Regions from separate parts of the Cupriavidus sp. GW823-FHT07A04 genome, predicted to be linked through region 2. Evidence: predicted binding sites of a transcription regulator. Region 2 holds the regulator's gene; the other holds the start of a gene.
The links. Region 2 encodes sigma-54, which starts transcription at its own class of promoters, with help from an activator protein. Its sites were predicted from a motif close to TGGCANGNAANCTGCTTT; they were not measured.

Region 1: AC1Q7Q_RS19535 (GTP cyclohydrolase II) is a predicted target of sigma-54. The motif match lies at 2,504-2,521, and genes of this name have one in related genera.

The regions. Positions count from the first base shown of each region.
Region 1 is NZ_JBXAHA010000010.1:296,887-303,378, reverse strand. It holds gene AC1Q7Q_RS19540 (URC4/urg3 family protein) at 1-1,215, opposite strand, end outside; gene AC1Q7Q_RS19535 (GTP cyclohydrolase II) at 1,212-2,450, opposite strand; gene AC1Q7Q_RS19530 (acyltransferase family protein) at 2,727-3,845, opposite strand; gene AC1Q7Q_RS19525 (hypothetical protein) at 4,013-4,489, opposite strand; gene AC1Q7Q_RS19520 (MGDG synthase family glycosyltransferase) at 4,557-5,738, opposite strand; gene AC1Q7Q_RS19515 (YfaP family protein) at 5,828-6,492, opposite strand, start outside.
Region 2 is NZ_JBXAHA010000008.1:62,353-68,844, reverse strand. It holds gene rapZ (RNase adapter RapZ) at 1-492, opposite strand, end outside; gene AC1Q7Q_RS15275 (PsiF family protein) at 612-935, opposite strand; gene hprK (HPr(Ser) kinase/phosphatase) at 1,124-2,095, opposite strand; gene ptsN (PTS IIA-like nitrogen regulatory protein PtsN) at 2,131-2,586, opposite strand; gene hpf (ribosome hibernation-promoting factor, HPF/YfiA family) at 2,971-3,321, opposite strand; gene AC1Q7Q_RS15255 (RNA polymerase factor sigma-54) at 3,371-4,846, opposite strand; gene lptB (LPS export ABC transporter ATP-binding protein) at 4,982-5,767, opposite strand; gene lptA (lipopolysaccharide transport periplasmic protein LptA) at 5,814-6,458, opposite strand.

The DNA of each region.
Region 1 (6,492 bases), on a different contig from region 2:
GGCCAGCGGGAACGACTCTGCCGACAACCCGAGCGCCTCGCGCACGGACGCGGCCACGAGGTCGAGTCCCGTCACCGTGAGCGCGCGCCATTCCACGATAACCGGCTCATCCACCGTGTGCGCCACGGCAGTGAAGCCAGGGTCGCGCGGCACCATCAGCTCGAAATCGAACAGCAGCCCGCCGTTGCGGTATTCGGGCAAGCCCGTCAGGACCTCTAGCCCGGTCACGGTCAGGCCGGCATCTTCCAGCGGTTCCAGCAGCGAGTAGGTGAGCCACTGGGTCAGCTTGTGAAAAGGCACCAGGCCATCAGTACAGGCCGGGTGGTGCCAGCAGTCGCCCAGCGACACGCCTTCCAGGCTCACGCGCCCGGGCCATACCGGCCCCAGCGCCACCAGCAGCGTGGTAAGCACGAAGCCGGCCTCGATCCGCCCAGAGCTGGCATGCGCCTTGATGTAGTCGAACAGGTTGCCCAGCCGCGCCGGCGAACCAAAGACCGCTGGCGTGGCTTGCGCCACCTCGCCAAGACGGCGCAACAGCCCGGCGCGTCCATCCAGGCCCACCAGCGGGTTGTGCTGGGCCACCTGGAACGCGGTTGCGATGGAAGACGCATCGATACGCATCAGGCGCTCGGCATCGGAGCGCAGCGGCTGCCCCGGCTGGGCGGAGAAGCCGCCGCGCGCGAACAGGTCGAAGCTGGCCACGCCGAGCCCTTCGGAGCGCGTCAGCGACAGGTCGCTGGCAGGATCGCGATAGCGCCAGTCCGGGCCTGCGCCGGCATCCAGCAATACGCTGGGAATCACCAGGTCGATGCCGATGCGGGCGCGCTCCTCACGGTCGGCCTCGCCGGAGAGCCCGCCGCGTTCGCACAGGATCTGCCAGCGGTCCAGCTTCTCGCCAGGGCCGCCGCTCTCGAAATGACGCCAGCGGCTGTGGTACGGCACGTTGAGGTCGGGATAGCGCTGGCGGATGGTGGCCGCCACGTAATCGGCCACTGCCGGGATCCGCTCCGGATGCCAGGTAAACAGCTCGGACGCGCCGGCTGCCACATGATCCGTCACGGCAGCACAGCGGGTGCGTACCGCCTGGCCGGTGAGCAACGCGGCGGCCGGATGGCCCGGCGGCACGGGACTGGCCCAGCCACCGGCATCATCCTCGCCGTTGATGAAGGGATTCGCGGCGCCGCGCACGCCACCCGCTTCGGGTATCTCGTTCATTCGTGCAGTCCTCTACCCTTGGCCAGCGCAAGTTCTTCCGCGTCGGGCGGGGTATAGCTCGTGAAGTAGCCAGCCGCCACCTTGGCGTCGATTTCCACGCGGGCATCGGCCGGGATCAGTGCATCGGGAATCGCGACCTGCTCGACCACCTCGATACCCTGAGCGGTCAGCGCCCCGTGCTTCATATTGCTCATCGAAGCCCAGCGGTCGATACGCTTGATGCCGAGCCAGTGGAACACGTCGGGCATGAGCTCCTGGAAGCGCATGTCCTGCACGCCGGCGATACATTCCGTGCGTGCGAAATAAGTCTCGGCCCGGTCGCCGCCAACCTGGCGCTTGCGGGCGTTGTAGACCAGGAACTTGGTCACCTCGCCCAGCGCCCGGCCTTCCTTCCGGTTATAGACCACCAGCCCCACACCGCCCTGCTGCGCCATCTCGATGCACACCTCGATGCCGTGGGCCAGGTACGGCCGGCAGGTACATATGTCGGAGCCGAACACGTCCGAGCCGTTGCACTCGTCGTGCACGCGGCAGGCCACCTTGGTCTCGGGCTTGCCAAGCTGGCTGACATCGCCGAAGAAGTACAGGGTCATGCCGCCGATCGGCGGCAAGAACACTTTCAGGTCGGGGCGCGTGACCAGTTCCGGAAACATGCCGCTGGTCTGCTCGAACAGGCTGCGGCGCAGCATGCTCTCCTTGATCTCGAAGCGGCGCGCCAGCCCCGGCAGGTACCAGACCGGATCGATCGCGGCTTTGGTGACCCGCACGTCGCCATTGGCATGAAGGATCTGCCCGTCGGGTGTGAGCCGGCCGGCCGCAATGGCGCCCATCAGTTCCGGCATATTGATGTGGGCACGCGTAATGGCGATCGAGGGACGGATGTCGATGCCCGCGGCGATCCGGTCGCCGAAGGCGCTGGAAACCAGGTGGCCCCAGGGATCCATCGAGACGATCTTGTCCGGATCGCTCCACTGCGGGTGAGGCCCGATGACCTCGGCCGGCGAGGTATCGGTGAGATCAGCGCGGTGGTCTCGCTGCAGCTTGCCGGAGGCCACCGCCAGCGCGCGGTAAACCGCGTATGCGCCGGAATGGGTGCCGATCACATTGCGCTGAGCCGGATTGGTCAGGCTTGCGATCACGGGGCCGCGCTCCGCTGCCGTGGCGGCCCCCCAGTGGATTGGCTCGGCCGGCTTGTCGCGGCGCGCGTGCGAGGTCAGGACAATATGATCGGACATGGCAGCCTCGGAACAAGAATCCTGACCAAACGGTCAGGTTTACGATTCCATAGTAGGCAACCTTCGTGCCATATCCCAATGCTCGTTTTTACCTTGTGTTGCACGCCGCACGATGCCGCTTGCGCACCGTGCCTGTGCGCAAGCGCCGCGGCCAGCACCAGTCCTGGTGCATAGGCACCATGCAAAAGCGGCACCGGGCCGCTGGGGCCGGGTGCCGCTGGCTATGCCTTCGGATAAACCGAAAGCGCTATCGGGACTATCGGGGCTATCGGTCGGTCAGGTTGACCGTTGCTGCCCCGCCTCCTGCCGCTGGACCGGCTCGTGGGCAGCGGGCCACAGCGCCAGGCGCAATGCGCGCAACGGCGCACCGCTCTCCACGTAGCGATGGAACAATGCCCCCGCGGCGTTGCTGAGCAGCCAGGCCAGCACCATGCCGAGCGCATTGAGGAGGGGCTGGTGCGGAGCCAGATGGAAGACCAGGGCATTCACCACCAGGCAAATCGGGAAATGCACCAGGAACACCGAGTAGGAAATACGCCCGAAAAATGCCAGGAACTGGGCCTGCGGCCAGTGCTCAAGCCAACCGCCACGGCGCGCCGTGCCGAGCAGGAGCGCGATGGCCAGCGCCACCGCGATGCGCAGCCGGAAATCCACGACCAGCGCTGCCAGCACCACGGTGCACAACACCAGCAGTGCCACCGGCGAACGCTCAGGCTCGGATGCCCAGAAGGCCAGCGTGCCCAAGCCGTAGGCGCCGAAGAAGTAAATCGCCCAGATATCCCATGTGGCATCACGGTTGAACCAGAACAGTGAAGCCAGCACCAGCCCGGCCACCGCCAGCGGGCCCATCGGGCTGCCGCCCACGTCAAACCATTGCTCGCAGCGGCGGGCTGCCCACAACGCCACCATCAACAGGGCGAACAACTGCAGGTCGATGGCCACATACCAGACGCCGGCAGACAAGGCATCGAAGTCCAGCACGTTGTGCAGCAGCAGCACATGCGCCAGGAACTGGTGCAGGCCGGGGGCACCGGGAATGGAGTCGTGATGCATCCAGGTGCGCGCGATGGCGGCACCGGCAATGGCAATCAAGATAGCCGCGGTATAGGGCACCACCAGCTTCTGATATCGGCGCCAGATTGCCTGCAAGGGGCGCGGCACCATCAAATGCCCGCCGGGCGCCACGCTGCGCGCCGCCAGGAAGCCGCTGATGACGAGGAACACCTGCACGGCGATGCGCGCGTACTGCGAAAACCAGTCGAGCAGACCGGGCGCCAGCACGTGGGCCGCATCGGACATGGGGCCATAGAAGGCAAGATGGTGCAGCACGATCAGCTGTGAACTGATCGCCTTGAGAGCGTCAATGCACGCCATGCGCGAAGGACGGGGGCTCATTTGTTATAAGAATGCTACAAAGTACACAAGGGCCGGATTCTACTCCCAGGAAACAGGATGGCGCCAAAACGGGCCACGATGCACCGCCGCAAAATGGCGAGAAGCGTTGTATTGGTCACACATTGCGCCGCAACATATGCACCAAACAGCATATTGACTGCATTTGCCTAAAAACTGTAACGATTCCCCACCGGCCCCCTGCATGACAGCCAGAGCAACGCCGCCGCCACGCCCAGCGAAACCCAATAATCGGTAGGCGCGCCGGCCCACCAGTGGATATGCCAGGGCACGAAACTCGGCGCAAAGCGCGCCAGCCCGAATGCCGGGTTCAGCACGAACCAGAGAAAATCCTCGCTGATCCAGAACACCATGATGCAGGCGATCACGCGCGCCTCGGCGCGCCAGTTCCAGCGCCCGCCGAACACCAGTGAAAAATGGAAGAACAGCGCCACGCAGGGGAATACCCACGCGTGATACCCCGTCATCGGGCGCCCGCCCCAGAAAATATCCAGCAGCCAGTGATGCTCGATGCGCCAGGTGGGCAGGTTGGCCGCCCAGCCCGCGGCGCCCTCGATCTGGATCTCCACGTTAGCGAAGAAATAGGCCAGCAGCAGGGTCCACGCCACGGTCAGCACCAGCACCATCGGATGGCGCGACGGATAGGACTGGCCCGCGTGCCGGGTGGAAGAAGACAGGTTCAGCGCGCGCATCTCAACGCGCCGCCGTCGCAGCCGCGCCGCCGTGGCCGGCTAGCTGGCCGCACCGCGCCAATTGCCCGAGCACGGTTTCCAGCACGCGGCGCGCCGCCGCCGGTTGCCCCAGCGCGCTAGCCCGCGCACGCATCTGGTCGAGCCGCGCCGGCTCCGCCAGCAAGAGGCGCACCCGGTATTCGAGCGATACCAGGTCGACCGCCTTGAGCGCGGCGCCTTGCTCCAGCAGGTAATCGGCATTGCGCTCTTCCTGCCCGGGAATCGGCGCATTGACCACCATCGGCACGCCCATCGCCAGGCATTCGGACGTGGTCAGGCCGCCGGGCTTGGTGATGACCAGATCGGAGCACGCCATCAGACGCTCCACCTCATTGGTAAAGCCGAAGGGAAAGAGCCGCCCGGAGTGTGCGGCGGCGAGGGTCTTGAGCCGCGCCAGCGCGGTCTCGTTGCGCCCGGCAAGCACGATCAGCTGGAAATCGTGCTCCAGCCGCATCAGCGCGCCGGCCACTTCATCAAGGCCGCCAAGGCCTGCCCCACCCCCCATCAGCATGATGGTGCGCCTTGCCGGATCGAGCCCGAAATGCTGTGCGCAAGCCTGGCGATCCTGCGGATGGGAAAACGCCGGCACCACCGGAATCCCTGTGGTATGGATGCGGCCAGCCTCGATCCGGCTGGCCCGCATGCGAAACGCGATTTCCTCGCTGGCGGCAAAGTAACCCGTCATATGGGGAATCACCCACATGCCGTGCAGATCAAAGTCCGTCACCTGCACCCACACGGGCACCGCCAGCCGCTGCCGGCGCACCTCATGCATCAGGATCTCGGCGGGCAGGAAGTGCGTGCAGACGATGGCATCCGGGGCGAACTCGTCGATCGCACGGCGCAGCGCGCGCGTGCTCAGCCGCTCGGCGGCGCGCCGCAGCTTTTGCATCGGCGCTGCCGGGTCGGCCTCGGAAGTGTGCTGGTACAGCATGCCCCAGAGGGCCGGATAGCTGTTTACCAGCTTGATGTAGAAGTCGGTGTAGAGCTTGCGAAACGTGGCCGGGACGTATTCCATCACGTCCAGGTGAAGCGTCTGCACGCCGGGGAATTCGGCTTCGGCGGTAAGACGCAGTGCTTCAGCGGCGCGCATGTGGCCGGCGCCGGCGGAAACACTGAGGAACAGGATCTTCTGCTGCTGCATGGGGATTGTGGGAGATTGGGCTGCCGGGGTGATCCCGGAGGTGCCGGGACGCTGGGGTGCTGGGGTGCTGGAGAGTTTCGGCGCGGTGCTCACTTCATGGCGAAGGACTTGATCAGCGTCAGTTCGCCGGGCTTGCGCATCGGCACGCGGAACACCTGCTGCTTTTCGTTGGGCGTGTTTTCATCGGTGATCAGCGCTACTTGCGCCACGGTAATGGCTTCGGGGCCGGCGCCGCTGCCGTAGTAGTTCACATACACCAGGTAGGTGCCGGGTGGCGGCGCGGCAATCGAATAGATCTCCGGGCCATAGCCGGTGGTGACGTCGACATCGAGCGCGCCGCCGTTGCTGGCCACGCGATTCGCATAGAAGGTGTGCTGGCCGTCGGGCGCCACCACATGCAGGTCCAGGTCGGTCTGATCGCTGTCCCAGGACAGCACCACGCGCAGGCGCGGACGGGTCTTGCCCAGGTAGCCGTCGTAGAACTGCACGCGCTTGCTGGCGCCCTGCGCACTGCGGATCTCCACACTGTTGCTGCCGCCCGAGAAGGCGTAGGGCCGTGAGAAGCGGCCATCCTCCTCAACCCGCTGCGGCATCGCCACGCCGTTGACCACCAGGGTGGCAACCGAGCCGCCACCGCGCCGCCCGCGCCCGCCGGGTGCGGGGCTCGACGCGGCGCTCGCGGCATCCGCCTCGGACTTCGGCGCCGCGCGGATGCGCCCGGCAATCATGGCGCTGGCGGCTTGCCCGGCTCGCG
Region 2 (6,492 bases):
GCGCACATTGCTGGTGTCGATGCGGTGCGCAGCCTCCGCCAGCGGGCTCAGGAGCTCGCGCTCCATCTCGATGGCCTCGATCAGCGAGGTGTCGTTGAGTGCGGTCTCGGCGGCACTATCGGCGAGATTCTCGTTCCTGGGATTGGCCGAGAGGCCAGCCATGGCTGCGCGCATCGACAGCGGATGGCGCCGTCTCGTCTCGGAATAACGCTGCACCAGCGCATCGGTATTGGCGGTCAGGAAGACCACCCGGACCTGGTGTTCGGAGGCGAGGTCGCGCAGCGTGCCGGGCAGCTCGTCCAGCGATTCACGGCTACGGATATCGGTGGCGACGCCCAGATGGGTGTAGCCCTGCGCCGCCAGGTACTGGGCCAACTCCGGGATAAACTGCGCCGGCAGGTTGTCGACGCAGTAGTAGCCCGCGTCTTCCAGTACGTTCAAGGCAACGGATTTGCCGGAGCCGGAGATCCCGGTGATAAGTATGATGCGCATAGCACGACAAGCATAACATCAGGTGATGACGCCGTCATGACGGCGCCGTGCCAGAAAAAATGGCGAACCGAAGAGGTTCGCCATTTTTACACGTCCGCGCCGCAAGTGATGCCGGTAGCTTACTTGGACAAGCAGTCGCTCATGAAGGCCTTGCGCTCGTCGCCCTTCTTGCCGGTGGCCTGGGCGTTGCAGGTCTTCATCTTTTCCTGCTGGCTGTTCTTGGCGGGTGCGGCCGCGGGCTTATTGGACAGGCAATTGCTCATGAAGGCCTTGCGCTCATCGCCCTTCTTGCCGGTGGCCTGCGTGTTGCAAGCCTTCATCTTGTCCTGCTGGGTGTTAGGTGCCGCCGGTGCCGCGGGTGCAGCGGCCGGTGCATTCTGGGCGAAGGCGCCGGTGGCAAAAAGCGGGGCTACCAGCACGCACATCGCGATCAATTTTTTCATGCTTGCTCTCCTGGCTGTGGAAAACTTCATGGCTGCTGGCCTGTCGGCTCGGCAACTCGGGGCTGGGCCCAATGCCCATTACTGCACAAAACGGCCTATGCCCCAATCGCGTTGACCATCGAAGCGCGGCCGGATGTAAGCAATTGAAAACGGCCCCGTCGTGGTCGCATGGCGTGGGCCCGCCAAACCTAGAGTAGCCGGCCCTGACCCCGCGATGCGACATCGGCCTGCATCGCGGCGCGCTGGCGGTCCATGAAGTCGCGCAGCGTGTCGATGCCGCGCAGGCGCAGGATGGTGTTGCGCACGGCGGCCTCGACCAGCACGGCGAGATTTCGGCCGGCCGCCACCTGGATCTTGACCATGTGGATGGGCAGGCCGAGCACGTCGAGATACTGGGAGTCCAGCGGCAGGCGCTCGAATTCGCCATCGTTGCGGCGAACCAGTTGCACCACCAGCTTAAGCTTCATCTTGCGGCGTACCGCAGTCTCGCCAAAGATGGTCTTGATGTCGAGCAGGCCCAGGCCGCGCACTTCCAGCAGGTTCTGCAGCAGCGGCGGGCAGCGGCCCTCGATGAAGTCCGGCCCGAGGCGCACGAAATCGACGGCATCGTCCGCGACCAGCCCATGTCCGCGCGAGATCAGTTCCAGGCCGAGCTCGCTCTTGCCCAGGCCGGATTCGCCCATCACCAGCACACCCATGCCGAGGATGTCGAGGAATACGCCGTGCATGGTCACGCGCGGCGCGGAAATGCGCGACAGATAGAGGCGCAGGTGGTCGATCACCGCGGCCGAAGACACCGGCGTGGTGAACAGCGGTGTGGACGAGCGCGTGCAGCGCAGTTCCAGGTCGGGCGGCGGCTCCATGCCGTCGGCGATCACCAGGAACGGCGGCTCCAGCAGGATCAGCTCGCCCATCTGGCGCTTGCGCATCTCGTCATCGAGGCGCTGGTAATACGTGATTTCGGGCTTGCCCAGCACCTGGATCCGGTTCGGGTGGATCAGGTTCAAGTGGCCGACGAGATCGGCCGCGGACGTGGCTTCACGCGCGAACTCGACATCGAAGGCCCGGTCCGCGCCCTCCAGTCCTGCTACCCAGGAGAGTTTGATATCGGCTGCGTTGTCGTCGAAGATCGACTGCGAGGTGACGCCAGTGAGTTCCATTCGGGTGCTTTCAGGGACGGGCTTTCAGTGCCGGATCAAGGGTGCCATTGCGTCAGCAACTGGTGCACGTCGTCGGGGGTGGGCAGGGTAGCCAGTCCTTCGCGCATCTCGCGGTCGGACAGCAACTGGGCGATCTCGGAGAGAATTTCCAGATGCTGCTGGGTGGCCTGTTCGGGCACCAGCAGGAAGATCAGCAGCGCGACCGGCTTGCCGTCGGGCGACTCGAAGGGGATCGGCTCGGCCAGGCGCATGAAGGCGGCCAGTGGCTGCTTCAGTCCCTTGATGCGGCCGTGGGGGATCGCAACCCCCGCGCCCAGGCCGGTGGACCCGAGCGACTCGCGGGCGAACAGGTTGTCGGTCACGGTCGCGCGCGCTACGCCATGGTTGTTCTCGAAGAGGAGCCCGGCCTGTTCGAACACGCGCTTCTTGCTGGTGACGCTGACGTCGAGGTTGATGTTGCCGGGTGGCAGCAATTTAGCCAAACGATTCATGTGGAATGCGCAGGGTTTTCTAGTAAGCAGGCCCGGGGCCAGGAGGCGTCCCACCGGGCGGAAAGAGGTAAAAAAACCAAGGCCCGAGGTTTCCACCGGGTGTCCCCCCATGCCGGTGTCGGGCGTCTGGCCATTATAGAGCAGGCCCGCTTCCGCTTTGTGCATTGCAATAGCCGATGCGCTCAAGCGGTGCTGCATGCACCGGAATGGCTAGGCCGGTCAACCATGTATTGCACAGCATACACTGGTACATATGCGTTGCGGAATCCCCTGTGTGGCCCGATCGGGTAGGCTGCAACGAAAAAGCCGCGCTCTGGGCGCGGCTTGATTCCATTTTTCAAGGGACTGACACCGACGGCCCGGTATGTGGGCCGCCAGGCACGGTCATTGCTGCATCTGCGATGCGGCCATCTGATACTTGACCGCTTCACGGTCGTGGCTCTGCACGCGATCCTTGTGGCGAATCACCTGCCGGTCGAGCTTGTCGACCAGTGCGTCGATAGCGGCATACAGGTCTTCATGATGCGCTTCGACAAAGATGTCCTTGCCCTTGAGATGTAGATTGATTTCCGCGTACTGCCGCCGGTCCTTTTCTTTTGTATTGTCGACAGAGAGCAGCACACTTACGCCAATGACTTGATCGAAATGCCTGACGATACGCTCCAGTTTCGTTTCCACGTACTCACGCAGAGGGGGCGTGATGTCCAAGTGGTGTCCACTGATCTTGAAGTTCATAGCGTTTCTCCTTCTGAAAGAGCTGCATCAGGCAGGCGATGCAGCTCGGCTACAAAGTCTTACGGAGATTGACCGCGGGAATCTTGAGCGCTTCGCGGTATTTGGCAACGGTACGCCGTGCTACCACAAAGCCTTGCTCGCCGAGCAATTCGGCAATCCGGCTATCGGACAAGGGGTTCCTAGCGTCTTCGGCTCCTATCAATTGCTTGATCAACGCACGGATTGCCGTTGATGAGGCCGCGCCGCCGGTTTCTGTGGATACGTGAGAGCCAAAAAAATACTTCAGCTCGAAAGTCCCCATCGGCGTTGCCATGTATTTATTGGTAGTCACCCGAGAGATGGTGGACTCGTGTAAACCCAGTGTATCGGCAATCTCCCGCAAAACCAAGGGGCGCATCGCAATTTCACCGTGGGTGAAGAAGTTCTTTTGACGTTCGACAATGGCTTGTGCGACGCGCAATATCGTGTCGAACCTTTGCTGGATATTCTTGATCAACCAGCGTGCTTCCTGCAGCTTTTGCTGCAGTCCGGCCGCGCCTGCATCGCCTTTTGCACCGCGCAAAATCTGCGCGTACATGTCGTTGATGCGTAGCCGCGGCATCACATCCGGGTTGAGGTGGGCGATCCATCCGCCGCTCAATTTTCGAACAAAAACATCAGGCACCACGAAGTCCGCTTCTGGCCGGCTGTAGGCATGGCCGGGATAGGGCGCGAGCGAGCGGATCAGTTCATGTGCGGCCTTGAGTTCCGGTTCGTCCACTTGCAGCGCCTTTTTAAGGCGCGTGTAATCGCGCACCGCCAGCAGCTCGAGGTGGTTGGTGACGATGCTCAGCGCCAGTTCGCGCTGCGGATGCTTGAGCCTGCGCAATTGCAGCGCCAGGCACTCGGCGGCGTTGCGTGCCCCGACGCCCGGCGGATCGAAGCTCTGCAGCAGCGTGAGCACAGCCTGGATCTCGTCGACCTCGAACTCGAGCTCCTCCGGCAGCTCGCTGCAGATTTCCTCGAGCGTGGTGCTCAGGTAGCCGTCATCGTCCAGGGACTCGACCAGGAAGATAGCCAGCCCTTTGTCGCGCAGGGAAATCTTGAGCGGCGCCAGCTGTTCCATGAGGTGTTCACGCAGCGTGGGCTCGGCGTCGCGCAGCTGCATCGGGGTTTTTTCGTCGTCTTCGCCTTGCGGGCGGCGGGCGAAGTCGTCCAGGCTCCAGTCGCTGCCGTAATCCTCATTGCTGTCGGAGTAGCTGTCGTCGGCTTCGGGGGCGCCATCGGGACGGTTTTCGCTGGTGCCCTGGCCATCGGCGGGCGCTGGCGCGGGCGCGCTCTGCAGGTTCACCGAGCCGTCCGAGGACACGCGCAACGGGCTGTCCAGCCAGTCGTTCTCACGCTCGAGCAAGGGGTTCTCGGTCAGCGCCTGTTCCACTTCCTGCTGCAGTTCAAGCGTGGACAGTTGCAGCAGCCGGATCGACTGCTGGAGTTGCGGCGTAAGCGCGAGATGCTGCGAGAGGCGGAGCTGTAGCGACGGTTTCATGCGACCTATTTTATGCCCAACTTCCGTACTGATGGAACGGAAATTGCTATCGCTGGTGTCGCTATGATCGTTTGAAGGATAAAAGGCGACACCGAAGCCGCCCGGGGGACGATGCGCGGCAGGCGCCGCGCGCCCTTACATGCGGAAGTTCTCGCCCAGGTAGACCTTGCGCACCGACTCGTTGGCGATGATGTCCTCAGGCTGCCCGGACGCCAGCACCGCGCCTTCGCTGATGATGTAGGCGTGGTCGCAGATGCCCAGCGTCTCGCGCACGTTGTGGTCGGTGATCAGCACGCCGATATTGCGTGCCTTGAGGAAGCTGACGATGCGCTGGATTTCGCCAACCGCGATCGGGTCGACGCCGGCGAAGGGCTCGTCGAGCAGGATGAAGCGCGGCGCGGAGGCCAGCGCGCGGGCGATTTCCACGCGGCGGCGCTCGCCGCCGGACAGCGACAGCGCCGGGTTGTCGCGCAGGTGGGCAATCTGCAGGTCATCCAGCAGGGTGTCCAGCCGGCGCTCGATCTCGGCCTTGCCCAGGGGTTTGCCATCGTTGAGCTGCAGCTCCAGCACTGCGCGGATGTTTTCCTGCACATTGAGCTTGCGGAACACGGAGGCTTCCTGCGGCAGGTAGGACAGGCCCATGCGTGCTCGCTCATGGATGGCCAGGCCGCTGATGTGTTTGTCGTCGAGCACGATATCGCCTTCGTCCAGCGCCACCAGCCCCACGATCATGTAGAACGACGTGGTCTTGCCCGCGCCGTTGGGGCCCAGCAAGCCGACCACCTCGCCGCTCTTCACGTCGAGCGACACGTCCTTGACCACGGTGCGCGAGCCGTAGCGCTTCTTCAGGTGGCGCACGACCAGCGTGCTGCTGTCCTTCAGGGTGGCGGGCTGGGACGGTGCGGTTTGGGTAGCGGTCATGAAGGTGAAGTCAGAATCCGTGGATCAGGGACGTGGCGGCGTCAGGTCAGGGGTTGACGGGGGCAGTTGCCGGCTTGAGCGGCAGCGGATTGGCTGCGGCACCGCTGGCGGGCTGCTCCTGGCGCGGCGACAGCACGGCGCGCACGCGGCCCGACGGGCTGCCCGCGGTCGCGTTCTCGGCGCCGCCGCTGGCCGTGTAGAACTCGTTGCGGCTGTCATAGGTGATCACCGCGCCGCGGATCTCGTCGACCAGCTTGGCGCCGGCCAGGCGGGCCATGCGGGCGCGCCCGATCAGCTTGGACAACTCCTGCTTGCCGTCATATTCGATGCGGTCGCCCCAGCCATCGATGTACTCGTCGACGTTGTCGCGCTTCTGGCGGATATAGGCTTGCTTGCCGCCCTTGGAGGTCGCGACCGCGTACTGGTAGCCCTCGGGATCGGTACGGACTTCGGCCGCGTCGGATTTGAGCACCATGGTGCCCTTGGTCAGCACCACGTTGCCAGTCAGTACATAGACCTGCTTGACGTCATCGTAGCTGGCATTGTCGGCCTCCAGGACCAGCGGCTTTTCGCGGTCGGCCTTTTCGGCGCTGGCGGGCGCGGCCAGCGTGAGGCCCAGGACGGCGGCCAGCGTCAGCAAAGCGGCCGTGCTGCGGCGCAGACAGGACGAAGTCGTCGGGAATGGATTCATGTTGGCGTGATGGCGGTTGACGCGGGCGGTTGGT